One region of the Bacillus sp. LQ16 genome, then DNA from elsewhere that is predicted to be linked to it. Evidence: a T-box and tRNA genes for the amino acid it is inferred to sense, from the RefSeq annotation. Region 1 holds a T-box; the other regions hold tRNA genes.
What was found. A T-box is a leader RNA that pairs with one kind of tRNA and senses whether it is charged. The one in region 1 lies ahead of serS (serine--tRNA ligase), so its partner is inferred to be a tRNA-Ser.

Region 1 (7,975 bases):
AAATATAATATCAAAAGAAAAACAGTTAGTCAACCCTACTAAAATAAATTATGAGGAAAGGAAAATTTTACTTTCCCCTTCCTACATTACAGTACTGACAACGCTCATAATTACCAATCACTCATACCGATGAATGTTTAAATTTACTTAATAACTGTTTTTCCTCCCATATAAGGGCGAAGAACTTCTGGAATTATAATTGTACCATCTTCTTGTTGGTAGTTCTCTAAAATAGCTGCAACCGTACGTCCAATTGCAAGACCAGATCCATTTAATGTATGGACATGTTCTGGTTTTCCATTTGGCTCACGGCGGAAACGGATATTTGCACGTCTCGCTTGGAAAGCTTCAAAATTACTACAAGAAGAAATTTCACGATATGTGCCATAGCTTGGAATCCATACTTCAATATCGTATTTCTTCGCTGCTGTAAATCCTAAATCGCCTGTGCACATGCTCATAACGCGATATGGCAACTCTAATAATTGTAACACGCGTTCTGCATCATTTGTTAATTTTTCTAACTCTTCATAAGAATCTTCTGGTTTTACGAACTTCACAAGCTCTACTTTATTGAACTGATGCTGGCGAATTAAACCGCGTGTATCGCGACCAGCTGAACCTGCTTCAGAGCGGAAGCAAGAGCTAAATGCAGCATATCTTATAGGCAATTGCTCTTTATTTAAAATCTCATCACGATGCATATTCGTTACAGGTACTTCAGCTGTTGGAATTAAGAAATAATCTTCACTTTCAATACGGAATGCATCTTCTTCAAACTTTGGAAGTTGTCCTGTTCCTGTCATACTTGCACGGTTTACCATATATGGAGGTAATACTTCTTCATATCCATGCTCATCAGTATGAAGATCAAGCATAAAGCTAATTAAAGCACGCTCTAATCTTGCACCAGCACCTTTGTAAAATACGAAGCGGCTTCCTGTTACTTTCCCAGCGCGTTCAAAATCTAAAATTCCTAAATCAGTAGCAAGATCCCAATGTGGTTTTGGTTCAAAAGTAAATTCTTTTACTTCTCCCCAAGTACGCGCTACTACATTATCATCCTCTGTTTCACCGACTGGAGCAGACTCATGAGGGATATTTGGAATAGATAACATTAATCTTTCTAAGTCTTCTTCAACTGTGCGAAGTTCGTTATCAAAATCCTTTACTTTTTCTCCAACCTCACGCATTTCTAAAATTAGAGCTTCTGCATCTTTCTTTTCGCGCTTTAATACAGAGATTTGTTGAGACACTTCATTACGTTTACTTTTTAATTCTTCTGTCTGAACAAGTAGTTCTCTTCTTCTCGTATCAAGTTCTTCAAAACGTCCGAAATCAGTTAGATCTTCACCTCTATGCTGTAATTTCGCTTTTACTTCTTCAAAGTTTGTACGTAAAAATTTAATATCAAGCATTATATACTCCTCCTTTTATTTTATAAAACACAAAAAACTCCCGTCCCTATATAAAGGGACGGGAGTTAACCCGCGTTGCCACCCTAGTTGAAAGCATTACCGCTTTCCTCTCAAGTAGAAATAACGGCTCTTCACCGGGAATGCTTACTAATCCAAAAGATGTTCCACATTCCATTCCAGGATGGATTCACAAACTGTTTCTATCGATTTCCACCAACCATCGACTCTCTATAAGAAACAACATTTGTTACTATTTCCTATCAACACGCTTATTTTATAAAATTGTTACCATCAATTTACTATAATCTTATACAAGTTGCAAGTTACTTATACAACTTTTTTCATTTTCGCTTCTTTTACCATTTCAACAAAGTATGCTGTTACACGATGATCATCTGTTAATTCTGGATGGAATGAAGCAGCTAAAAACTGATCTTGTCTTACCGCTACCATTCGGTCACCATGCTTAGAAAGCACTTCAACATTATCAGCTACTTCTACAACATACGGCGCACGGATAAATACACCAACGAAGTCTTCACCCACGCCTTCAATTGAAAGCGCAGCTTCAAAACTATCCTTTTGGCGTCCGAACGCATTGCGCTCAACTGTAATATCCATAGCACCAATATGTGCTTCTTCATAGCCAATAAGTGTTTTCGCAAGAAGAATCATCCCTGCACATGTACCAAACATTGGTTTACCAGACTTTGCAAATGTGCGAAGTGGTTCCATGAAAGCATACTTATCAATAAGACGGCGCATTGTTGTACTTTCACCGCCTGGTAAAATAAGACCATCAATCTCTTCAAGTTGCTCTATACGCTTTACAACAACAGCTTCTGCACCACTTGCTTCAACTGATTTTACATGTTCACGAACTGCACCTTGAAGACCTAGTACACCGATTTTCACCATTTTAAAGTTCTCCTTTAATTACCATCCACGCTCTTGCATGCGTTGTTCTGGTAATAACGTTGAAATTTCGATACCCTTCATTGCATTACCTAATCCTTTAGAAAGACTTGCAATTAGTTCGTAATCTTCATAATGAGTCGTTGCTTCAACAATTGCACGTGCAAATCTCTCTGGGTTTTCTGATTTGAAGATACCAGATCCAACAAATACCCCATCAGCACCAAGTTGCATCATTAATGCAGCATCTGCTGGCGTTGCTATACCACCTGCCGCAAAGTTTACAACTGGTAAGCGACCAAGACGTTTAATTTCAAGTAATACTTCGTAAGGAGCACCAGTATTTTTTGCATATGTCATTAACTCATCTTCACGTAGACTCGCAACTTGACGGATTTCTGCATTGACTTGGCGCATATGACGCACTGCCTCTACAATGTTTCCTGTTCCTGGTTCACCTTTTGTACGAAGCATAGATGCACCTTCTGCAATACGACGTGCAGCTTCTCCGATATCACGGCAACCACATACAAATGGAACTGTGTAATCACGTTTATTTAAATGGTATACTTCATCAGCAGGAGTTAATACTTCACTCTCATCGATATAGTCTACCCCTAATGATTCTAATACACGTGCTTCTACAAGGTGACCGATACGGCATTTTGCCATAACCGGAATTGACACTGCACCCATAACTTCTTCAACGATTGTTGGGTCTGCCATACGAGAAACGCCACCTGCTGCACGAATGTCTGCTGGTACACGCTCTAATGCCATAACGGCAACTGCGCCTGCCTCTTCTGCAATTTTTGCTTGTTCAGCGTTAATTACGTCCATAATAACGCCGCCTTTTTGCATTTCTGCCATTCCACGTTTTACACGCTCTGTCCCTGTTACATTTGTCATGTACAAAAACCCCCCTAGGTGAATTGCTTTCCCCCGTTAAAGGCGAAAATTAAGAATACTCTTACATTCTACCACTAACTATCAGATGCTTGTCTACTACTTTTTCATAAAGTCGGTATGAAAAATAGGAATAAAAAAAAAGCCCCTACCATGAGGAGCTTCTAAAACCAACCTTTTACTGTATCAACAGCACTATTCCACATACCACTAAAGAATGAACCAATTCCGCGCATAGCACGAGTAAACCAGTTTGCTTCTTCTACTTCAGATGTTGTTACAAGATCCACTTGCAACGACTTACCAGTTAAAAATCCAGGGTCGTTTGTATCTTTTGGCGTAATTACCATTTGACCAAGCGCAGCTCCCTTTTTAATAGGTGCTTCTTGTCCCTTACTTGATTCTTTTAATTCTGTTTTATAAACATCTTTACTTCCTTTTGGCACTGGAAGTGAAATAGCTTGTTTCGTTTGAACTGCTACATCTTTATCTTTCGCATTTTCTACTCTTACTGTTTCTTGTCCTTTTACTGAAGAACCTTTTTTATACATTTGTTTCACTTCAAAGTTAGCAAATCCATAATCATATAGCTTCTTTGTTTCATCAAAACGTGCTGTATGAGAACTTGTTTTAATAACTACAGAAATAAAACGCATACCGTTTCTTTCAACCGTACCAGTGAAGCAATCTCCTGCTTCTGGAGTTGAGCCTGTTTTCAGACCATCTACGCCATCATATTCTTTAACTAAGCCCTTTAACATCCAGTTCCAGTTTGACATTGCAAACTTCTCTTTTTCTGGACGGAATTCTTTTTTAGGAATTTTTGCTGTATCTAACACTTTTGGATAATCTTTAATTAAATGTTGTGCTAAAGTTGCAACATCCTTTGCAGACATTTTATTTTCTTCATCTGCTGTTGTTCCTTCAGGGTGCATTCCCTTTAAATCTTTATTCGTTAAACCTGTAGAATTGACAAATTTATAATTTTTCAACCCTAGTTCTTTCGATTTATCATTCATCATTTTTACGAAATCTACTTCTTTACCTGCAATTGCTTCTGCTAATGCAATTGTTGCACCATTTGCAGAAAAGATTGCCATTGCCTCATATAACTCTTTTACTGTATAAGAGCCACCATTTTCTAATGCAACATTTGATAATGAAGCATCTTGTGAAACCTTATATGCATATTCAGAAACCTTAATTTTCTGGTCCCACTTAAGTTTTCCTTTATCCACTGCTTCGTGAACTAAATATTCACTCATCATCTTTGTCATACTAGCAATGGATAATAATTCATCTGCATTCTTTTGATATAAAATTTTCCCAGAATTCGCTTCTACTAAAATTGCCGCGCCTGCTTCAATGTTTAAAGCGGCTCCTGTTTCAGCTGATGCATTGCTATATGGCATAAAAATGCTACAAGCTAGTGTAAGCACTGTTACCAAAGCAATGAATCTTTTGCAAAACATACCTTTCACTTTTGCTACCCCCAATATCTATGTACTCACATAACCGTTATTCTAACATAATCAAAAAAAAATAGACAGAGATATCAAATCTCTGTCTATTTGTATATAAGACATTATAATGAGTAGTTTGGAGCCTCTTTTGTAATTTGTACGTGATGAGGATGACTTTCACGTAAGCCTGCACCTGACATACGAATGAATTGTGCATTTTCGCGTAAGAATTCTAAATCCTGTGCTCCGCAATATCCCATACCTGCACGTAAGCCACCAACTAATTGGTGAACCGTATCTGCTAAAGGTCCTTTATATGGTACTCGTCCTTCAATACCTTCTGGAACAAGTTTTTTATTTCCTTCTTGGAAGTAACGATCTTTACTTCCTTTTTCCATCGCACCGACAGAACCCATACCACGATACACTTTAAATTGACGACCTTGGTAAATTTCAGTTTCTCCAGGACTTTCGGCAACACCAGCAAACATACTACCTAGCATAACAACATGTGCTCCTGCTGCTAAAGCTTTAACCATATCACCAGAGTACTTAACACCGCCATCAGCAATAACTGGAATACCGTGTTTACGAGCTTCGGTTGCACAATCATAAACTGCTGTTAATTGTGGTACACCAACACCAGCTACAACACGTGTTGTACAAATAGAACCTGGTCCAATACCAACTTTAACTACGTTTGCACCAGCTTCAATTAATGCTTTCGTTGCTTCAGCTGTAGCAACATTTCCAGCGATAATATTTAATGATGGATATTTAGCACGAACTTCTTTTACCTTATCAATAACGCCTTTAGAATGCCCATGAGCTGTATCAAGTACAATTGCATCTACACTAGCTTTTACTAATGCATCGATACGAAGCATAGCATCAGCTGTTACACCAACTGCCGCTCCAACTAATAAGCGTCCTTGCTTATCTTTAGCAGAGTTTGGGAATTCAATTACTTTTTCAATATCTTTTATTGTAATCAGCCCTTGTAATACACCGTTATTATCAACAAGAGGGAGTTTTTCAATTTTATACTTTTGTAGGATCTTTTCAGCTTCTTCCAGTGTAGTACCAACTGGAGCTGTAATTAATTGTTCTTTTGTCATTACGTCAGAAATTTTGATTGAGTAGTCTTGGATGAAGCGCATATCACGGTTTGTAATAATACCAACTAATTTTCGCTCATCTAAATTATTTACAACCGGTACACCTGAGATACGATATTTTCCCATAAGATGTTCTGCATCATATACTTGATGTTCTGGAGTTAAGAAGAAAGGATCTGAAATAACGCCGCTTTCAGAGCGCTTTACTTTATCAACTTGCTCTGCTTGTTGCTCAATAGACATATTCTTATGAATAATTCCTAAACCACCTTGGCGAGCCATTGCAATAGCCATGTCAGCTTCTGTTACTGTATCCATTCCTGCACTAATTAACGGGATGTTTAGCTGTAAGCTTTCAGATAAAACTGTTTTAACACTTACTTCTCTTGGTAATATATCTGACCTAGCTGGTACAAGTAATACATCATCAAAAGTCAAACCTTCTTTAACAAATTTAGATTCCCACATAATTGTTCCCCCTATGATACCAGAAATTATTATTAGTAGCTTATCAATTGGTTAAAATACTGTCAAGGACGTATATATATGTTAGAATTTTTAGACAATAAAAGGAGCGTAATATATGCATCAAACATCTTGCACTTGGCAGCAGTTAAGTTTCTTTTTTTCATCTCAAAACGTACAACGTTATCTTGCCCGTTGTTATGAAAAATCCTCTATTCAGGATGCCGAAAAAAAAAGTTTTGAAAATTGTTATCCCTTTATTTATTACTTAGAACACGGGAAAAATTATTATGAATTATATAAGACAGCTCCATTTTCCATTCAACCAATGTTGTTATTTTATGGAATTAGCCAACTTTTTAAAGCATGTCTACTAACCATTGATCCTAACTATCCTGAATCCACTACTGTTTTAGCTCATGGCGTTACAACTCGCAAACGAAAAAAACAAGGGTATCAATTTTTAGAAGATGAGGTGAAGGTACAAAAAAACGGATTGTTTACTCATGTTGCAGAACAACTGTTTCACATGAAACACTTAGAAGCAGAAAAATTTAACATGTTAGAACTAATGGGAAATATTCCAGAATTACAAAATTTGTTCCGCTATAGTCAAAAAGGATCAACTTTATATAAAATCGATTCAACAATTAAAAATGAGCTGTCCTTTTCAGGAGACCTACTAGATCGATTACATATGACTAAAGAGAGATTTTCTCGCTACATTGAAACATCTTGTAAGCATTTATCAATGCAACATGTACCTGAGAAAACTAATGAATCGAATTTACTTTTTACGGCGCCAATTCAATCATGGAATCCTATGTACAGTACTCCTTTATACTATGAATACCTTACTAATACTTATTATTTACCACTTACAACTGATCCTAGAAATCCTAAACCAGTATTACCTGAACTCCTCGTTCATTATTTATTGCTCTATAATTTAAGCATGATTTCTAGATATGAAACAGATTGGTGGTATGACTTACTTGGAAGCTATGGCTCTGAAGATTATCCATTTATTTATCAATTTCTTAATATTTCTGCTCAAAAAATCCCTTACTATATTTCATCATTTTTACTAACAGAACCTAACCTATTTCATGGGAAATAAAAAAAACACAAGTCAAAAGACTTGTGTTTTTAGTTGCTTGGCGACGTCCTACTCTCACAGGGACAAGGTCCCAACTACCATCGGCGCTAGAGAGCTTAACTTCCGTGTTCGGTATGGGAACGGGTGTGACCTCTCTGCCATCATCACCAAACTATGAAGGCATATTCCTTCAAAACTAGATAACATTTGCTACATATTATATGGTTAAGTCCTCGATCTATTAGTATTCGTCAGCTCCACATGTCACCATGCTTCCACCTCGAACCTATCAACCTGATCATCTTTCAGGGATCTTACTAGCTTACGCTATGGGAAATCTCATCTTGAGGGGGGCTTCATGCTTAGATGCTTTCAGCACTTATCCCTTCCGCACATAGCTACCCAGCTATGCCCTTGGCAGAACAACTGGTACACCAGCGGTGCGTCCATCCCGGTCCTCTCGTACTAAGGACAGCTCCTCTCAAATTTCCTACGCCCACGACGGATAGGGACCGAACTGTCTCACGACGTTCTGAACCCAGCTCGCGTACCGCTTTAATGGGCGAACAGCCCAACCCTTGGGACCGACTA
Region 2 (13,328 bases), 650 kb from region 1:
TCAAGAGGTTAGGGGTTCGACTCCTCTCGGGCGCGCTTTTATTAACGGGAAGTGGCTCAGCTTGGTAGAGCACCTGGTTTGGGACCAGGGGGTCGCAGGTTCAAATCCTGTCTTCCCGATATTCCCAAAAACATGGGGCCTTAGCTCAGCTGGGAGAGCGCCTGCCTTGCACGCAGGAGGTCAGCGGTTCGATCCCGCTAGGCTCCACTTATTTTAATATCATTTATGGCGGTGTAGCTCAGCTGGCTAGAGCGTACGGTTCATACCCGTGAGGTCGGGGGTTCGATCCCCTCCGCCGCTACCATAAAGGACCTTTAGCTCAGCTGGTTAGAGCAGACGGCTCATAACCGTCCGGTCGTAGGTTCGAGTCCTACAAGGTCCACCACTAAAGGTTTATATCTCGGAGGTATACCCAAGTTCGGCTGAAGGGATCGGTCTTGAAAACCGACAGGCGGCGAGAGTCGCGCGGGGGTTCGAATCCCTCTACCTCCTCCATTTTTTCTTAAATTACATATTATATCATCGCGGGGTGGAGCAGTACGGTAGCTCGTCGGGCTCATAACCCGAAGGTCGCAGGTTCAAATCCTGTCCCCGCAACCAAATGGTCCCGTGGTGTAGTGGTTAACATGCCTGCCTGTCACGCAGGAGATCGCCGGTTCGACCCCGGTCGGGACCGCCATTTTAATAAGGCTCGGTAGCTCAGTCGGTAGAGCAGAGGACTGAAAATCCTCGTGTCGGCGGTTCGATTCCGTCCCGAGCCACCATTTTGAAGTCGCAAGCCGGCTTAGCTCAATTGGTAGAGCAACTGACTTGTAATCAGTAGGTTGGGGGTTCAAGTCCTCTAGCCGGCACCACTTTCAAAATGAGCCATTAGCTCAGTTGGTAGAGCATCTGACTTTTAATCAGAGGGTCGAAGGTTCGAATCCTTCATGGCTCACCATTTTCAATTTAATGCGGGTGTAGTTTAGTGGTAAAACAAGAGCCTTCCAAGCTCTGGTCGAGAGTTCGATTCTCTTCACCCGCTTTTCAATTATGGGCCTATAGCTCAGCTGGTTAGAGCGCACGCCTGATAAGCGTGAGGTCGATGGTTCGAGTCCATTTAGGCCCACCATAATTGTTCCGCAGTAGCTCAGTGGTAGAGCTATCGGCTGTTAACCGATCGGTCGTAGGTTCGAGTCCTACCTGCGGAGCCATATTTATAGAGAAGTACCCAAGTGGCTCAAGGGGCTCCCCTGCTAAGGGAGTAGATCGCGAACGCGGTGCGAGGGTTCGAATCCCTTCTTCTCTGCCAGTAATTGGCCCGTTGGTCAAGTGGTTAAGACACCGCCCTTTCACGGCGGTAACACGGGTTCGAATCCCGTACGGGTCATACTAAAAGAGATAGCATAAACTGCTATCTCTTTTTTGTTGTGTATAGATATAGAAGAAGCTATGACAGATTATAAATAATAAGTTTAAAATAGGATTACCTTTTCTCATGCATAAGAAGAGATAATCCTATTTTTTGAACATGTTTTAACTCTCTATTGAATGTCCATCTTGTTTAATAACAGCATGATTATATGCGAAGTGAAGAGTTTTGTATCCTAAAAGTGCAATAGTGAAGGCAAGGCCTCCTGCTATAATAGCCACACTAAATCCTGCTCGAGCTCCAAAATTATCAATAACTAAACCAGCTATCGCTGATCCTAGGGAGACTCCAATTCCAAGTCCTGTAATTGCCCAAGTCATTCCTTCTGTTATTTTTGATTCAGGTACGATTCTTTCCACAAGCCCCATAGTAATAATCATAGTAGGAGCGACAGATAGTCCTGCAAAGAAGACAATAACTATTAGCCAAGCAATAGTATTTACGAAAAATAGTGGCAGCATTGTTATCATGGAAAGTGTGACTGCTATTAAAAATTGATTATAGGGTGGAGCATTGAGTTTAAGAGTACCGAAAATAAGGCCTGCCAGGCATGAACCGATTGCATAGACAGAAAGTACAAAGCTAGCAGTTACTGCGTTTCCTTGATGTTCAGCAAAAGCTACACTAACGACATCTATTGTGCCAAAGATAGTACCTATAGCAATGAGTGTGAATACTAGTACTCGCAAAGAACCAATTTTAAATACTGTTCCTTTGTTTGTAATGTCGCCAGGGTGTACAGGTGGTTCTGTGCTTTTTTGTAGGATGAATAGGCATACCCCAATTGTAAGAAAAACAGATGATAAAAGTGGCCCTGCTTCTGGGAAGAACATAACACTTAAACTGACAGATAATACAGGACCAATTATGAAGCAAATTTCGTCGACGACCGATTCAAAGGAAAATGCTGTATGCAATTTATGGGATCCACGGTATAGTTTAGTCCAACGTGCACGTACCATAGCTGACATATTTGGCATACAACCTGCACATAAGGCGGATAGAAATAGCGTCCAATAAGGAGCTTCATATTTCGTACATAGAAGTAAGAGGATCGTAAAGAAAACACTGATACCTGTAGTCGGAAGAAGTATGCGAGATTGCCCTAATTGATCGGCCATCCGAGAAATATGAGGAGCTAGTAAAGCAGATGATAATGTAAAGGTGGCTGCAACAGCTCCAGCAAGCCAATAGTCACCACGTAACTGAGATAACATTGTAACAATACCAATGCCCATCATTGATATGGGCATCCGAGCTATAAACCCTGCTAAAGAGAATCCTTTTGTACCAGGAGCACTGAAAATCTCACGGTAGGAATTAAACATAATAATCACCAAAGTATTTGACGTTTGCATATACATTCTTCATTCTTTTAAATCCTCCTTTGTTTCATTAATACCTTCTATAAAAAGGGACAGTGAGTCAATGTAGGATATAGGTAAGAAGTTATATTATCTTGTAAGCTAGAAATAATTTACATACGCACCGTATGTAAATATCATATTGACATACGGTGCGTATGTCAATTGAAATGTTTTATCTCTGGATAGAGAGCCGATGTTTAAAGGAGTTATTCTTTTATATAGAGAACGATACTATAGTGCAATTCATTTTGAATAAAGAGAATGAATAGAAGTAGGAGGAAAAGATGATTAAAAAAACGAGAGCAGAAATGATTACTGAAACACGTGCTAAATTGCTGAGTGCAGCAAGAGAGGCCTTTGGTACAGTTGGATATGTAAATACGTCTATGGATGATTTTACAGCATCTGTCGGTTTAACACGTGGTGCAATTTATCATCATTTTGGTGATAAAAAAGGATTGTTAGAAGCAGTTGTAAAAGAAATTGATATCGAAATGGATAATAAATTAGGGAAAGTATCAGATGAAGCGGAAGGAAAATGGGAAGGGTTTGTTGGACGTTGTCGTGCGTATTTAACGATGGCACTTAATCCAGAAATTCAGCGAATTGTACTTCGTGATGCACCAGCAGTATTAGGAAATAGTTATTATCAATCATCGCATTCGCAATGTTTAACGACGATGGCGGAGATGCTTCAGCAATTAATGAAAGACTGTATTATTGAAAAGACGGACTGCGAAGCTTTAGCAAGATTCATAAATGGTGGACTAGTGGACCTTGCTTGTTGGATTGCGAATTCTGAAGATGCAGAAGCACATTTGTCTAAAGCTTTGCATAGCCTATCACTTATATTGAATGGTTTATTATTAGAAAAGAATGCATGATTTTGAATAATATCTTTTTATTAATATACGGTAATAGTTAAAAGGGAGGTGGTAAAGTATATGCTAATTCATTTATGTCACCGTAGTCTATATAGGCCAACTGATGTCCAGCGTATAAGGAGATAATGTGTTAGTTTGATTATAGAAATTGAATTTAGCTATAGGGAATAATCAAATCACATTCTTTTTATTCACAATCTAAAGAAAACGCCTCCATTGAAATTGATTCCACACCTATTCTAATAACTTTACACTCTATGTGAAAAAGTTCACAAATAGGTCATAATTTGTGAAGTAATTCACAATAATACGTGCTACAATATGAATGTAAAGAAGTTAAACAACATTAAATTAGTATTTTAATTAATTACTTAAACAATCATAAAAAATAGATGTGAACAATAGAGAGGGGAAATTACCATGAAAAAAGGTATCAATCGTGTAGTATTAGTAGGAACAGGAGCTGTAGGTTGTAGTTACGCTTACTCAATGATCAACCAAGGTGTAGCTGAAGAGTTCGTATTAGTAGATGTTAATGAAGCAAAAGCAGAAGGGGAAGCAATGGACTTAAGCCATGCGGTACCATTCTCTCCATCACCAACAAAAGTTTGGAGCGGTAGCTATGCAGATTGTAAAGATGCAGATTTAGTAGTTATCACTGCTGGATTACCACAAAAGCCAGGTGAAACTCGTTTAGACTTAGTTGAGAAAAATACAAAGATCTTTAAACAAATCGTTCGCGGTATTATGGATAGTGGATTCGATGGAATCTTCTTAATCGCAACTAACCCAGTTGACATTTTAACTTACGTAACTTGGAAAGAATCTGGTTTACCAAAAGAGCGCGTAATCGGTTCTGGTACTACTTTAGACTCTGCTCGTTTCCGTTACATGTTAGGTGACTACTTAGATGTAGATCCACGTAACGTTCATGCTTACATCGTTGGTGAACACGGTGACACTGAACTTCCAGTATGGAGCCACGCTACTATCGGTGTACAAAAACTAGAAACAATCTTAGCTAACAACGAACAGTACAATCAAGAAGACTTAGATAAAATCTTCGAAAACGTACGTGATGCAGCTTACCATATTATCGAGCGTAAAGGTGCAACTTACTACGGAATCGGTATGTCACTACTTCGTGTAACTAAAGCAATCTTAAACAACGAGAACAGCGTATTAACTGTATCTGCATACCTTGAAGGTCAATACGGAGAGAAAGATGCTTACGTAGGTGTTCCAGCTGTAATTAACCGCGAAGGTGTACGTGAAATCGTAGAACTTGAGCTAAATGAAGATGAAAAAGCGAAATTCGCTCATTCTGTAAAAGTATTAAAAGAAACAATGGAACCAGTACTATAATAATTGCTAAATAATTCAGAGGTGGGAAACTGCTTCTTACCTCTGAACTTATATAATTTAATATAAATTCCTTTTCCGGTTTCCCTTGTATATCCCCAATATACCCCTTTTGCTGGATAAGGGTCGTTTATAGAAAAGAGCACTCTACTTTACGTAGAGTGCTCTTTATTATCCCGCATTAACGGGCAGTAAGATCCCCACCTCAAAATGCAGCGAAAGCAAAGAAGTTAGTTTGGTGATCAACTGCCCGTAAAAGCCCGATTGGTGAGGGCTGATAATCAGTGAGGGATGAACACCCCCCACTGATTAAAGTTTCACTTTATCATTTTTTAGGCGTTAATCCCAATTTCTTTAAAATATCTGTCAGTGTACCGCTTTTTGATTTTTCTACAGGTGTTTGTGATTTAGATGCATCTGGCCCTTTTTTCAAGAAGTTCTTTTCAACGAAGCGAATATCTTTTTCGTCGACAATCCCATCTTTATTAAGGTCTCCGTCTTTTACAGTTAGTCCTTTTTTACCATAGTTGCTAGCGATAATTTCAGCATCTTTAATATCGATTACTTTATCAGCATTTACATCGCCGGCAAGGTTTTCGTCAGGTCTTGCATAATAATATTGGCCAAGCAGCTTACCGTCTTTTTCAGTACCAAGTTTCGTTGTTAGGCGGCTTGTTAAATGTCCTGGCACTTCTACATATAGGTTATAGTCGCGTTTATTAACTGGAAGTCCATTTAGTTTGAAGTACCCATATTTATCTAGTGAACCTTCAAACTTATGACGGTAAGAATCAGTTGCGTATACTTTTACGCCAAGCTTTGCATAATCAAACTTTTCATCTAAATATCCACGTTCATTTAAGAATGCACCAGGTTTAATATTTCCTTCTACTAGTGAATTTAAGGACATAACTGAGAATGTTTGATCTTGAAGTACACGCATTCTATTTGGTTCTGATTCACCTTGTTTCCAGTAAACAAAAATTGGTGACTCTAATTGAGCGTTTGCTTCATAAAATTCATCATTTTCTACTTTGAAAGTTACATCAATGAACGGGAAATCACCATCTAATCCAGCAAAGTTTTTGTCATCGATAGTGCCGCCAACTGTAACCGAACCTGCCTCTAGTTTCGGTTCATTTACTTTTGCGGTTACTCCTTTTTCGGAAAGTAGCTTTTCAAAAGCAGGATTAAATTTTGCATTTGCAAATTTGAAGTTCTTCTCTAGGAAGTTTACATTAAATTGCCCAGCAACAAATTGTTTTACGTGTTTTGCGTTTAGTGTTACTGTGAACTCGTCATTTTTATATAATTCTTTTTTATCGTAACTAGCTTTCGCATATTGAGCACCTTGTGGGATAAACCAGTAGTTATTTACACCGCTTGGATAGTCAGCTCCTGCAGTTGCATAATCGAAAATATATACGCCTGTGTTCATTGGACCTTCCGTTCTGAAGGAGTCAGGTGTAATGCCAACTTTAAAGTCGCCATTTGCATTAATCGGTAAAAACTTATGCAAGTATGGAGAATAGTCATAGTACATAACGCCATTCGCTTCTTGCGTAATGTTTAATCCTTTTCCTTTTAAGTAGTCAACGTTTGAATCGTATACATTTCCTTTAATCCATAGTGCTTTTTTGCCATCTTCTACTGTATAATTTTCTTCATTTAACTCGTAAATACCAGGTTTTAATCCAGTTAGTTTCACTTCTGGTGGGGTATTATCAATTACAACATAATCACCTTTTACACGTGCTTTCCCAGCCTTATCATAACCGACAAACTCAATTGTGTAGTCTCCTTCTGGTAAGTTGATTTTCTCATCACCAATTGGTTTTGCAGGATCATTTGTAAAAGGATACACTTTTCCATTAAAGAATGAGTCTAAGTAGTAATACACATCAGTTTTTAGTCCACTTGTGTTTAATGTCCCAATGAAGCCCAGAGCTTTATCTGTTTTGGAATCTTTTACGATAAGATCTAACGTTTCAAGTTCGCTGTTTAATTGGAATGCCCCGTGAACATACGATTCACCGTATGGATTAAATTTAGATGTATCAGTTGAAATTGCTTTTCTTGATAGTATTGCATTTTCAATACCAGGCTCTGATACACGAATAGAGAATGGGATTTGATATGTTTCTTCTTTATTTTTCGTGTTCGTAATATGAATATATCCTTCATATCGGCCTTGTTTTACACCGGCTGGAACATTAATTTTTGCTTCAATTTCACCTGCTTTGCCAGCATCAAGAGTAATTGTTTCTGGAGCAGAGATTTTTACACCGTTTGCGACAGCATCGTTAATAGTAGACGAAGCTGGTGTATAAGAAATTTCTGTTTTAAATTCTTTTTTCTCTTGTTTATTATGATTAGTTACTTTTATATTTCGTTTTTGTTCAAGAGCTTCACCGTCTTTTTGATAAAACTTACCGAATGCAATAGATCCAGTTTCTTCGGGCACTTCAATTACTTCATCATTTACAACAGTTTGTGTCGTATCTAATACTTTAAAGCTTGTTTCTGTACGAACGGCGTTGTAAGCATCTACTCGCCCAGCTCCAACTTCATACACCGAATATTTTTCTTTTAAATCATCAGCTGTGTTCATAAGAGACGCTTTTACATCGAACGGAGAGTAGTCTGGGTGTTCTTGTAAAATTAGAGCAGCAACGCCAGCAATATGAGGGGAAGCCATAGATGTTCCTTGCATACGCTCATAGGAAACAGCGTAGTTTTCACCCTCTTGCGGGTCGTTAATATATTCAGGAACTGTTGAAAGGACAGCGACACCAGGCGCTGTAATATCAGGCTTAATATCATCATTTGCTGTAACAGGACCGCGTGAGCTAAAGTCTGCAAGATGATCGCCTTCTGTTTGAATGTAATTAATTTCATCGAAAGTTAAGGATGTGCTACCTTGTTCAATTTGAGTTTTTAGTTTTTCACCGTCTTCTTTCGTTAGGCGGAATGTTGGAATGTATTTTGTGCTTTCACCAACGTAGAAAGGAATTTCTCCATCCACGTTGTTATAAATAATAACGGCCTTTGCACCTGCTTGTTTTGCGTTAGCAATTTTTTCATCAAATGAGGTTGTACCACGTGCAACGAGAGCGATTTTTCCTTTCACATCTTTTTTACTAAACTCGTCAGGCGTACCGATTCCTACAGATTCAATAGGTAAAGTTTGTCCCTTGAAATCTTCTATTTTATCAGTGAAGTTTTTGCCGAACAAAATTAGGTTAGGGAATTGTAATTGTCCAGCATGACCTGATAGTTTCGGTAAGGAAATAGAGCTATCACTGGCTCCAACCGTAATAGCAAATGGCGAAGCACCTGGTGATCCGAGTGTTGATGGATTCGGTCCAGAGTTACCAGCAGCAACGACTGTAACAACGCCTGAAAGCATCGCGTTATTAACAGCGATAGATGTTGGATCAAGAGGATTGTTGCTATCATCACCTAACGATAAGTTAATAACGTTCATACCGTCAGAAATAGATTTATCAATTGCAGCGATAATACCTGAACTATCTCCACTTCCGTATGGACCGAGTACACGATAGTTATACAGTTCAATGTCAGGTGCAACACCTTTTACTGCTGAATCAGATTGGTTCTTCTTTTGAGCAGAAACGATACCTGCTACGTGAGTGCCGTGGGCTGTGTAGAAGGCAGAACCACGGTTATCAAATTCAGGAGCACCAGATTGTTGCCATTCTGAATAAGTAGTTTCCATTGGATCTGCATCATTATTAATAAAGTCCCAACCCTTTACTGAATTTGGATCTACTTTGCTAGAGTCCTCGCCAGGTTTTGCGCGATAGCCTTTATATACGTCTTTTAAGTCAGGATGATTGTAATCAATACCTGTATCTAATACGCCAACTTTAATTCCTTTTCCAGTAATGCCCTCACTATGTAACTTATCTACTCCAATTTGCGGGATGCTATCTGTTAGTTTTTGAGGTGCTTTTTGCTCAGCTTGTTTTGGTAAATTTAATTTCACTTCGTAATCTTTCCAAATGCGTTTTACAACACCAATTCGTAACAACTCTTCAACTGTATTTGCTGGTAATGTCATCGCAACACCATTTATCGCATGCTTATAAGAACGTTTAATTTGTACAGACTGGAAGTTTCCTGATTTTACTGATGGGCTGAATTGATAAAGACGTTTTAGTCCTTTTTCGAATTCTTCATGTTCTTGATCAATACGTGCTTTTATATTTTCTGGAGCAGCTTGTAATCCTTTTTCTTTTTGTTTTAATTCATTAATCTTTACTGGAGCAGTTTGAAATTCTACAATGATATTTACAGGCTCAGAACTACTCGTATTAATATCTGGTGAAATTGTAAAACCAGGGTTGGCATCTACCGTTTGTAATGCTAGGCGTTGTTCTTTAGAAAGCTTCGATAATATAGAATGAGCATTTGAAGATTCAATTTGGTTAATAGGACTTTCAGCAAGTACATTGAACGGAATGGCAGTTGAAAACAGAACGCCAGCCGTTACAATTCCAGTAACAAAACGGTTTTTCTTTTTCATTTATAGGCCTCCGGTAATATATATTTTTAAAAATTATTTCTCCACACCTGCTGTTTGCTCAGCATGGAATGTCCAGTTTAGCTGCAGGGAATCACCTTGAAATTTATTTTGATCTTGGTCGTTATCTTCAAATGAGAAGAGGACATGTAAGTAATCTGTTTCACCAGATTTAATACCATCTATTAAGTTATGACGTTCTAAAGACGTAGCGACATCTTCAGGTTTCATAGTTTTTAATTGTGATAGTTTTGTTTCCCACAAAATCTCATGATCATCGTTTGGATTAGATGGCTGTCCATCATTCACTAGAAACTTGACGATAATGTGATCACCTAAATCTTCACCGACATTATTTTGCGTTGCATCTGTAACTTCATATGATGTTTCAAGTGCTACTTTTGCGATATCCAATGTACCTTTATTTTCAAGCTTGAAGTTCCTTTCAATAAAATCACCTGGTTTTAAATCTTTCACATTAACGATTACACTTGGATTAATAGACAGATCTAGTGTTCCAGCTTGAAATGAATTACTCGATGTTTCTGAATCACTGAAATAGGCGAATACACCTCCGAATGTAAGGGATAAACCAAGTGAAGCGGTGACAACTCCCATTCCTACTTTTCGTTTTAAAGACATAAGAAAGCCCCCTAGTTAAATTTTTATAGCAATCGTTCGCAACAAGGATAAATAAGTAAACATAGTAGTCCGCTATGAATTATAGTTACGAAAGATCGTAGTTCTTTATTGAGAACAAGTATATGCTTATGAATTTCGCGTTTCAATAAAAATATGACAAAAAATGTTGAGAAACATTTTTTATGACAGATTATTTTATGGTTATTTTTAGTGGAAAATAGCATGAAAAATAGAATAAACCTAATAAAATAAAGGTTGAGAAAAAAATAATAGGCGTAAATATAGAAGTAGAATGAAGCGTTTACAATGAATATTCGTCAAAATTCGATATTTTACACAGAAATGTGAAGAAAAACTAACATTTTTAAGAAAAAAACGAATGTTTTTTATAAATTAACAAGGATATTGCAGTTTTTCGCAGAAATAGTTAAAGTATAAAAAATTCTGTCATCTAAGTGAGGTGAGCATATTGAGTGTAATAAATTGTGAAGAAGTGAAACGAGATGAGTTTCATACAGAAAAGTACTATGAAAGTTATAACATCTTTGGCGCGCATGTTGTGACGGAAGATGAGATTCAAGGGGTACGATTTACAGTGTGGGCTCCTCATGCGAAAGCAATGAGTGTTGTTGGGGATTTTAATGAGTGGGATTATGAGCAACATAAGATGCTACAAGTGACAGAAGAAGGCATTTGGTCCTTATTTATACCGCATATTGAAGAAGGAGAAATATATAAATATGCGATCGAAACGTTGGCTGGTGACGTCATTTTAAAGGCAGATCCGTATGCTGTATATGCAGAAGTAAGACCGAATACGGCATCTGTAGTTTTTGATATAAAAGGATATGAATGGAATGATAAAAACTGGAATCGTAAGAAAAAGAAAAAATCGATTTATAAAGAAGCGATGACAGTTTATGAATTACATTTTGGTTCTTGGAAAAAGAAAGAAGATGGAACGCTGTACTCTTACAGGGAAATGGTTGAAGAGCTCATCCCGTATGTGGTGGAACATCAATTTACACATATTGAAATTATGCCGCTTGTTGAGCATCCATATGATCGTTCTTGGGGATACCAAGGAACGGGATATTATGCAGCGACGAGTAGATTTGGTACGCCGCATGATTTAATGCATTTTGTCGACGAATGTCATAAATATGGAATCGGTGTCATTTTAGATTGGGTGCCGGGGCATTTTTGTAAAGATGCTCACGGTTTATATTTGTTTGATGGTACACCGACCTATGAATATAAAGATAAAGATGTACAAGAAAATCCAGTATGGGGAACTGTCAATTTTGATTTAGGAAAGAGAGAGGTACGTAATTTCTTAATTTCAAATGCGTTATTTTGGATGAGATATTTCCATATTGATGGTTTCAGAGTTGATGCAGTTGCGAACATGTTGTACTGGAATAAAGAAGGACAAGAGCAAAGTAATGAGCATGCTGTTTCATTTTTAAGAGAGTTAAATGAAGCAGTGTTTGCAGAGGATGAAGATTTTCTTATGACGGCAGAAGATTCAACAGCTTGGCCACTTGTAACAACTCCAACGTATGAAGGTGGGCTTGGATTCAATTACAAATGGAACATGGGCTGGATGAATGACGTGCTGAAATATATGGAGTGTGCGCCTGAATATAGGAAACACATTCATGAGAAAATGACGTTTTCTTTACTATATGCGTACTCTGAAAACTTCATATTACCGCTTTCTCATGATGAAGTCGTTCATGGGAAAAAGTCGTTATTAAATAAAATGCCAGGTGATTACTGGGATAAGTTTGCTCAACTTCGTTTATTATATGGATATTTCTTTACTCACCCAGGAAAGAAGTTACTTTTCATGGGAGGAGAATTCGGACAGTTTGATGAGTGGAAAGACCTTGAAGATTTAGATTGGAATTTACATGATTTTGAAATGCATCGTTATATGCATGATTACTTTAATGAGCTCATAGCATTGTATAAGCGCTCAAAACCACTTTGGCAGCTTGACCATTCACCTGAAGGTTTTCAGTGGATTGATGCTAATAATAATGAGCAAAGTATTTTCTCTTTTATCCGCCAAGGGGATAAACAAGAAGATGCGTTAGTTGTCGTATGTAATTTTACGAAAGCTACATATGAAAACTATAAAGTAGGTGTACCAGATTTCGAGTATTATAACGAGATTTTAAACAGTGATGCACAGCAATATGGCGGTTCGGGGCAAGTGAATAAGAAACGTCTTAAGACAATTCTAGAACCGTACCATAATCAAGCGGCACATGTAGAGATTACAATTCCACCATTCGGCGTATCCATATTACGACCAGTGAAGACGAGAAAGGGGAGCAAAAAACAAGATGGCTCAAAAACAAAAGTGCGTAGCAATGTTACTAGCAGGGGGAAAAGGTAGTCGTTTAAGTGCATTAACAAAAAATTTAGCCAAGCCAGCTGTTCCATTTGGTGGTAAATATCGCATTATTGATTTTACGCTAAGTAACTGTGCGAATTCTGGTATTGAAACGGTTGGGATTTTAACACAATATCAACCACTTGAACTTCATAATTATATCGGAATCGGAAATGCGTGGGATTTAGACCGAGTAAACGGTGGGGTCACAGTATTACCTCCTTATGCGGAGTCTTCAGGGGTTAAGTGGTATACAGGTACGGCAAGTGCCATTTATCAAAATTTAAACTATTTAAGTCAGTATGAACCGGAGTATGTTCTTATTTTATCAGGTGACCATATTTATAAAATGGATTACAGTAAGATGCTAGATTACCATATTGAGAAAGAATCGGACGTATCCATTTCTGTTATTGAAGTACCTTGGGATGAAGCGAGTCGCTTTGGCATTATGAATACAAATGAAGAGATGGAGATTGTTGAGTTTGAGGAGAAACCACAATTTCCAAGAAGTAATCTTGCATCGATGGGAATCTATATTTTTAATTGGTCAATTTTGAAAGAGTATTTAGAGATGGATGCGAGAAACCCTGAATCTAGTAACGATTTTGGAAAAGATGTACTTCCGCTTTTGTTGGATGAAGGGAAGAAGTTAATGGCGTATCCGTTTGAAGGATATTGGAAAGATGTTGGAACGGTGAAGAGCTTATGG
Region 3 (6,480 bases), 760 kb from region 1:
ACTCGGTGAAATTATAGTACCTGTGAAGATGCAGGTTACCCGCGACAGGACGGAAAGACCCCGTGGAGCTTTACTGTAGCCTGATATTGAATTTTGGTACAGTTTGTACAGGATAGGCGGGAGCCATTGAAACCGGAGCGCTAGCTTCGGTGGAGGCGCTGGTGGGATACCGCCCTGACTGTATTGAAATTCTAACCTACGGGTCTTATCGACCCGGGAGACAGTGTCAGGTGGGCAGTTTGACTGGGGCGGTCGCCTCCTAAAGTGTAACGGAGGCGCCCAAAGGTTCCCTCAGAATGGTTGGAAATCATTCGTAGAGTGCAAAGGCATAAGGGAGCTTGACTGCGAGACCTACAAGTCGAGCAGGGACGAAAGTCGGGCTTAGTGATCCGGTGGTTCCGCATGGAAGGGCCATCGCTCAACGGATAAAAGCTACCCCGGGGATAACAGGCTTATCTCCCCCAAGAGTCCACATCGACGGGGAGGTTTGGCACCTCGATGTCGGCTCATCGCATCCTGGGGCTGTAGTCGGTCCCAAGGGTTGGGCTGTTCGCCCATTAAAGCGGTACGCGAGCTGGGTTCAGAACGTCGTGAGACAGTTCGGTCCCTATCCGTCGTGGGCGTAGGAAATTTGAGAGGAGCTGTCCTTAGTACGAGAGGACCGGGATGGACGCACCGCTGGTGTACCAGTTGTTCTGCCAAGGGCATAGCTGGGTAGCTATGTGCGGAAGGGATAAGTGCTGAAAGCATCTAAGCATGAAGCCCCCCTCAAGATGAGATTTCCCATAGCGTAAGCTAGTAAGATCCCTGAAAGATGATCAGGTTGATAGGTTCGAGGTGGAAGCATGGTGACATGTGGAGCTGACGAATACTAATAGATCGAGGACTTAACCATATAATATGAAGCAATGTTATCTAGTTTTGAAAGAATATAAAAAACTTGTTGACTTTTAAAAGCAAATGAGTTAAAATGATTCTTGTCTTAAATGAATACAGTCTGGTAATGATGGCAGAGAGGTCACACCCGTTCCCATACCGAACACGGAAGTTAAGCTCTCTAGCGCCGATGGTAGTTGGGACCTTGTCCCTGTGAGAGTAGGACGTTGCCAGGCAAAATGGAGGATTAGCTCAGCTGGGAGAGCACCTGCCTTACAAGCAGGGGGTCGGCGGTTCGATCCCGTCATCCTCCACCATATATGTCGGAGGGGTAGCGAAGTGGCTAAACGCGGCGGACTGTAAATCCGCTCCTTCGGGTTCGGCAGTTCGAATCTGCCCCCCTCCACCATTCTTAATTAATGGGCTATAGCCAAGCGGTAAGGCAACGGACTTTGACTCCGTCATGCGCTGGTTCGAATCCAGCTAGCCCAGCCATTAAGAGCCATTAGCTCAGTTGGTAGAGCATCTGACTTTTAATCAGAGGGTCGAAGGTTCGAATCCTTCATGGCTCACCATTTTTAATAAAATATGCGGGTGTGGCGGAATTGGCAGACGCACTAGACTTAGGATCTAGCGCCTTTGGCGTGGGGGTTCGACTCCCTTCACCCGCACTTTTAATAAAATAACTCATACATGTCTTGCGGAAGTAGTTCAGTGGTAGAATACAACCTTGCCAAGGTTGGGGTCGCGGGTTCGAATCCCGTCTTCCGCTCCAATTTTCAATATGACATGCCGGGGTGGCGGAACAGGCAGACGCACAGGACTTAAAATCCTGCGGTGGGTGACCACCGTGCGGGTTCGACCCCCGCCCTCGGCACCATATGCGCCCGTAGCTCAATTGGATAGAGCGTTTGACTACGGATCAAGAGGTTAGGGGTTCGACTCCTCTCGGGCGCGCTTTTATTAACGGGAAGTGGCTCAGCTTGGTAGAGCACCTGGTTTGGGACCAGGGGGTCGCAGGTTCAAATCCTGTCTTCCCGATATTCAAAAAAACATGGGGCCTTAGCTCAGCTGGGAGAGCGCCTGCCTTGCACGCAGGAGGTCAGCGGTTCGATCCCGCTAGGCTCCACTTTATTTAATATATGTCTCGGAGGTATACCCAAGTTCGGCTGAAGGGATCGGTCTTGAAAACCGACAGGCGGTGAGAATCGCGCGGGGGTTCGAATCCCTCTACCTCCTCCATTTTTAAAAATGGTTTAGACATATAATAATAAAATATTTATTTTTTTCCTTCATGGAGGTATACCCAAGTTCGGCTGAAGGGATCGGTCTTGAAAACCGACAGGCGGCGAGAGTCGCGCGGGGGTTCGAATCCCTCTACCTCCTCCATTTTTTAATTTAATATTGTCGCGGGGTGGAGCAGCACGGTAGCTCGTCGGGCTCATAACCCGAAGGTCGCAGGTTCAAATCCTGTCCCCGCAACCAAATGGTCCCGTGGTGTAGTGGTTAACATGCCTGCCTGTCACGCAGGAGATCGCCGGTTCGACCCCGGTCGGGACCGCCATTTATGTTGGCTCGGTAGCTCAGTCGGTAGAGCAGAGGACTGAAAATCCTCGTGTCGGCGGTTCGATTCCGTCCCGAGCCACCATTTTTTTATGCCGGCTTAGCTCAATTGGTAGAGCAACTGACTTGTAATCAGTAGGTTGGGGGTTCAAGTCCTCTAGCCGGCATCATTTAGGGGCATAGTTTAAAGGTAGAACTGAGGTCTCCAAAACCTCCAGTGTGGGTTCGATTCCTACTGCCCCTGTAAAGTATATGGGCCTATAGCTCAGCTGGTTAGAGCGCACGCCTGATAAGCGTGAGGTCGATGGTTCGAGTCCATTTAGGCCCACCATATATTATTCCGCAGTAGCTCAGTGGTAGAGCTATCGGCTGTTAACCGATCGGTCGTAGGTTCGAGTCCTACCTGCGGAGCCATGGCCCGTTGGTCAAGTGGTTAAGACACCGCCCTTTCACGGCGGTAACACGGGTTCGAATCCCGTACGGGTCATACAAAAAAGAGTCAGCATTATGCTGGCTCTTTTTTATTTTGTTGATCCTTTTTATCATTTTACTTTCCAGAAATAAATAAAGGAATTTTGGAAAAGCTATGGTATGTATAAAAAGGAGGAAATAAATAATGACACGAGTTAGAGACTTAATGAGTACCCATATTGTACATTGTACACCGCTAGACAATGTATATGAGGCAGCTGTAAAAATGAAGGAAGAATCGGTTGGGTTAATTCCTGTTGTTGAAAATGAGCAGGTTGTTGGGCTTGTTACTGATCGAGATTTAGTTGTTCGAGGGATTGCTGAAAAACATCCTGGATCTAATAAAATTACAAATGTAATGACAACAAATATTATCTCAGTTTCTCCAAATGATTCTATTGAAAAAGCTACAGAGCTAATGGCACAGTATCAAATTAGACGGTTACCAGTAGTTGATAGTGGTCAGCTTATTGGCATGTTAGCACTAGGAGATTTAGCTATAAGGGAATCGGCAGATGATCAAGCTGGATTTGCCTTGAGCGAAATCTCAGAGCGTACAGAGTAAATTGAAACTTTAATTAACCGAGATTTTAATGGTCACTCATAAAGAGCTAAATTATATATAAAGTTCAGATGCATTATTCTAGTATATATGGATTAAACTAATATGTTAGCGTGATGTATCTGAGACATTATATAATAAGGATATGGTTAATAATTTCCACAGTTTTTTTAAATTTGTTATTCTTCATTTTTAATAAGAGAAAAGATGATATACTGATAGATATAAGTATTATGAGGGATTTTGAATATAACAATATTAATTTTTAGTGGTACGATAATAAATTAATATTTCCTACATAGATGAAAAGGGAAGGGGAATTATATGAAGGCTGTACAGGGCGATCCAAATTGGAATTTGGTTACAGATACATATATAGAACCAAATAATTTTGCTGAATTATTTTCTTTGCTTGTACCTTGTCACCCAAAAGGTGAGGGGAAAGAACGAACTATATTAGTATGGAAAGAGAAAGAATTTTATAAAGAAGAAAATTTAGCGGCATTTATCGTATATGGCATGAATAAAGTAAAGAATTTACCGCAGTTTCATAAAGATGAAATTCCAACTTTAGTGCGTATTCTTCGCTTATGCCAAGAGATTGGTTGGTATGAAGAGGCAAATGCTTTTATGATAGCACAAGGATTAGCTGAGTTTGTTCATACTTCATTGGAATATGAAACATGGGATCTTTTGACGCAATCAGTTGCTTTAAACTATTTAATTATTAAATATCGTATAGGTGAATTGACAGATAGGGATATTGAAATTTGGGATAGAGTTAAATTTAATGAGAAATGTATAACCGATTGTAAACATTTATTATCTCATAAAGAAGTATTGGAATTTACATTCTTTTATATGTGTAAGAGAGCGAAATCATTATCAAAAGAGCAATTAAATAGTGATATGATGAGTTTAGCAATGTATTGTAATACTTTCGTATATGATTTATATACACATGATTTATTACGGAAATATCGTAAGTGTACAGATTTCCTATCATATTATGGACCTAGTCAGGCAGTTTTAGCATGTCAAAGAGCTGTATTATCTCAAATTTCCGATCGCTTAGACCCATTAAAGACAACACATGTAGATGATTATTTATATGTAATGAAAGAAATGATGGAGCATATGACGATAGGAGTAATGGATCGATACGGTCATTTTATTGGAAAGCTACTATCTTATGTGCCATTTTTCGAGATGATACAAGTTCCACAGCATGCATATTATTGTGAAGAATTACTGTATATTTGTAAGGGCATTGAATATAAAGAAGAAACACTACGCAATTATATATTTATACAATTACATGATTGTTTACCATCATTCTTTAGGCTATTTCTTAAAAATAAGCGTTACGCAACGATTCATGATATTCTTTTCTATTGGTGCGATGACGAACAACGAATGAGCTTAGAGAAAAAATATAATCTGAGCTTTATTTATGAAAAATATGCTTGTGGATAAACAATATTTTCGATATGAAAAATTAATATAAATTAAAAAGGATCTCCAGTTTATGTGAGATCCTTTTTTGTTAGTAAAACAAGGAGAAAGTGATTAAAACAAGAAACAACATTCCATATAGGAGAAGTTGTGCAGTATAACTTCCTTGTATACCAAAAAAAGTATTGGCTTTCTTATACAAATGCAATATGTATTTTATTGGAGCATCTTTGAAAGATTGGTACACAGTGTCTCCTCTTTCTAAGCTTCTTGTTCTTGTTTTTGTTTTTGGTTATAAGGGACATTAATATATCTAGCTACAAATAATAAAACAGCCATAAAGAATACTGGAAATACAGTAGATAAATAAAAGCCATTACTAATTATATTTGTTATGAGAGCACTCAAAAGAAATATAGCGTTATAAATATGGGCAATTTTTTGTTTTAGTTGCACTTGAAATGATTCCATCATAATTTCTAATGCAACAAAAGCAATAATAATAGATAAAAATACAATGTTTGTATTGTAAATGATTAAACAACAGATTAAACCTAAAAAGGCTGCGTATTCAATTATAAGAGGTATATTGCGTGGCATACAATTTACCTAACTAAATATGGCAGTGGATTTACTGCATTTGTTTTTTCAAAATTCCATTCTCCATTATGTAATTCAAAATGAAGATGTTGCCCGTATGAATGACCTGTGTTGCCCATATGACCTACTAATTGTCCAGCTTGTACTTGATCACCAGTTTGTACAGTGCGATCCTTCATATGAGCATAAACAGTTGTATATAATTTCCCATTGATTTGATGCGCAATGAACACAACATTGCCATAGCTAGCTGAATAATAAGATTTCACAACTTTACCTGCAGCAGCAGCTTGGATAGAGACGTTCCCTGGAGCAGCAATATCTATACCATAATGCATTTGTTCCCATCGTATATCAAAGGTTGAGCTAATTCTTCCTTGAGCAGGGAATTTGAAAGCAGCTGGAATAGATGAAGGCTGATCTGTTTTAGCCTGTGGTTGATTTTGTACTACATAGTGTTTTGCTACATATCCGTATCCTGTGCCAAAACGAATTTTATACCAAGTTCCTACAGTTTCTACTACTTGTACTTGTGTACCGTTTTGTAATGAACCGAGTAGAGCGCTACTTGTACTAGTGTTGCTACGTACATTCAGATTAGGTGTTGCAACAGTATATTTTGTATTATTTTGAACGGTGATTCCTTTTACTAAGGGTTGTGAACCATTAGAGATGAATGCTTTTTGTACGTAACCCGTTTGGCCATTATGTGATATTTTATACCATTCGCCTTGATCTTCTTGAACGGTAATAAACTTGCCATTTGGTAATACATCTAAAATGGAAGATTCTAAATTAGGTTCAGAGCGAACGTTTAATGCATTAGCATTGACGATGTATTGATCATTAGATTGAAGTTTGTTTTTTAGTAAAATAGCATCTTTTTGTACATAACCTACTTTATTATGAACAGATACTTTATACCAACCATTAGTTGTTTCAAGGATGTTCAC

Region 2: it has a tRNA-Ser gene. The T-box ahead of serS (serine--tRNA ligase) is inferred to sense a tRNA for this amino acid. The anticodon was not compared.
Region 3: it has a tRNA-Ser gene. The T-box ahead of serS (serine--tRNA ligase) is inferred to sense a tRNA for this amino acid. The anticodon was not compared.

Annotation. Positions count from the first base shown of each region.
Region 1 covers NZ_CM173491.1:13,485-21,459, reverse strand. Annotated here, with positions in the region: gene serS (serine--tRNA ligase) at 144-1,418, opposite strand; T-box leader at 1,470-1,691, opposite strand; gene pdxT (pyridoxal 5'-phosphate synthase glutaminase subunit PdxT) at 1,746-2,336, opposite strand; gene pdxS (pyridoxal 5'-phosphate synthase lyase subunit PdxS) at 2,355-3,242, opposite strand; gene dacA (D-alanyl-D-alanine carboxypeptidase DacA) at 3,404-4,711, opposite strand; gene guaB (IMP dehydrogenase) at 4,825-6,288, opposite strand; gene AC3EMB_RS00060 (YaaC family protein) at 6,404-7,405, shown strand; rRNA gene rrf (5S ribosomal RNA) at 7,441-7,556, opposite strand; rRNA gene AC3EMB_RS00050 (23S ribosomal RNA) at 7,606-7,975, opposite strand, start outside.
Region 2 covers NZ_CM173491.1:4,737,607-4,750,934, reverse strand. Annotated here, with positions in the region: tRNA gene AC3EMB_RS24125 (tRNA-Arg) at 1-35, shown strand, start outside; tRNA gene AC3EMB_RS24120 (tRNA-Pro) at 46-119, shown strand; tRNA gene AC3EMB_RS24115 (tRNA-Ala) at 135-207, shown strand; tRNA gene AC3EMB_RS24110 (tRNA-Met) at 228-304, shown strand; tRNA gene AC3EMB_RS24105 (tRNA-Ile) at 309-385, shown strand; tRNA gene AC3EMB_RS24100 (tRNA-Ser) at 403-495, shown strand; tRNA gene AC3EMB_RS24095 (tRNA-Met) at 524-600, shown strand; tRNA gene AC3EMB_RS24090 (tRNA-Asp) at 604-679, shown strand; tRNA gene AC3EMB_RS24085 (tRNA-Phe) at 689-764, shown strand; tRNA gene AC3EMB_RS24080 (tRNA-Thr) at 779-854, shown strand; tRNA gene AC3EMB_RS24075 (tRNA-Lys) at 865-940, shown strand; tRNA gene AC3EMB_RS24070 (tRNA-Gly) at 954-1,024, shown strand; tRNA gene AC3EMB_RS24065 (tRNA-Ile) at 1,035-1,111, shown strand; tRNA gene AC3EMB_RS24060 (tRNA-Asn) at 1,119-1,193, shown strand; tRNA gene AC3EMB_RS24055 (tRNA-Ser) at 1,201-1,291, shown strand; tRNA gene AC3EMB_RS24050 (tRNA-Glu) at 1,298-1,369, shown strand; gene AC3EMB_RS24045 (MFS transporter) at 1,516-2,739, opposite strand; gene AC3EMB_RS24040 (TetR/AcrR family transcriptional regulator) at 3,063-3,662, shown strand; gene AC3EMB_RS24035 (L-lactate dehydrogenase) at 4,083-5,027, shown strand; gene AC3EMB_RS24030 (S8 family serine peptidase) at 5,350-9,573, opposite strand; gene AC3EMB_RS24025 (TasA family protein) at 9,607-10,212, opposite strand; gene glgB (1,4-alpha-glucan branching protein GlgB) at 10,682-12,619, shown strand; gene glgC (glucose-1-phosphate adenylyltransferase) at 12,567-13,328, shown strand, end outside.
Region 3 covers NZ_CM173491.1:772,721-779,200, forward strand. Annotated here, with positions in the region: rRNA gene AC3EMB_RS03805 (23S ribosomal RNA) at 1-895, shown strand, start outside; rRNA gene rrf (5S ribosomal RNA) at 997-1,112, shown strand; tRNA gene AC3EMB_RS03815 (tRNA-Val) at 1,118-1,193, shown strand; tRNA gene AC3EMB_RS03820 (tRNA-Tyr) at 1,202-1,285, shown strand; tRNA gene AC3EMB_RS03825 (tRNA-Gln) at 1,297-1,371, shown strand; tRNA gene AC3EMB_RS03830 (tRNA-Lys) at 1,376-1,451, shown strand; tRNA gene AC3EMB_RS03835 (tRNA-Leu) at 1,467-1,547, shown strand; tRNA gene AC3EMB_RS03840 (tRNA-Gly) at 1,577-1,651, shown strand; tRNA gene AC3EMB_RS03845 (tRNA-Leu) at 1,668-1,756, shown strand; tRNA gene AC3EMB_RS03850 (tRNA-Arg) at 1,760-1,833, shown strand; tRNA gene AC3EMB_RS03855 (tRNA-Pro) at 1,844-1,917, shown strand; tRNA gene AC3EMB_RS03860 (tRNA-Ala) at 1,933-2,005, shown strand; tRNA gene AC3EMB_RS03865 (tRNA-Ser) at 2,026-2,118, shown strand; tRNA gene AC3EMB_RS03870 (tRNA-Ser) at 2,173-2,265, shown strand; tRNA gene AC3EMB_RS03875 (tRNA-Met) at 2,285-2,361, shown strand; tRNA gene AC3EMB_RS03880 (tRNA-Asp) at 2,365-2,440, shown strand; tRNA gene AC3EMB_RS03885 (tRNA-Phe) at 2,449-2,524, shown strand; tRNA gene AC3EMB_RS03890 (tRNA-Thr) at 2,534-2,606, shown strand; tRNA gene AC3EMB_RS03895 (tRNA-Trp) at 2,613-2,683, shown strand; tRNA gene AC3EMB_RS03900 (tRNA-Ile) at 2,694-2,770, shown strand; tRNA gene AC3EMB_RS03905 (tRNA-Asn) at 2,779-2,853, shown strand; tRNA gene AC3EMB_RS03910 (tRNA-Glu) at 2,855-2,926, shown strand; gene AC3EMB_RS03915 (CBS domain-containing protein) at 3,056-3,475, shown strand; gene AC3EMB_RS03920 (DUF3965 domain-containing protein) at 3,797-4,948, shown strand; gene AC3EMB_RS03925 (hypothetical protein) at 5,189-5,527, opposite strand; gene AC3EMB_RS03930 (SH3 domain-containing protein) at 5,533-6,480, opposite strand, start outside.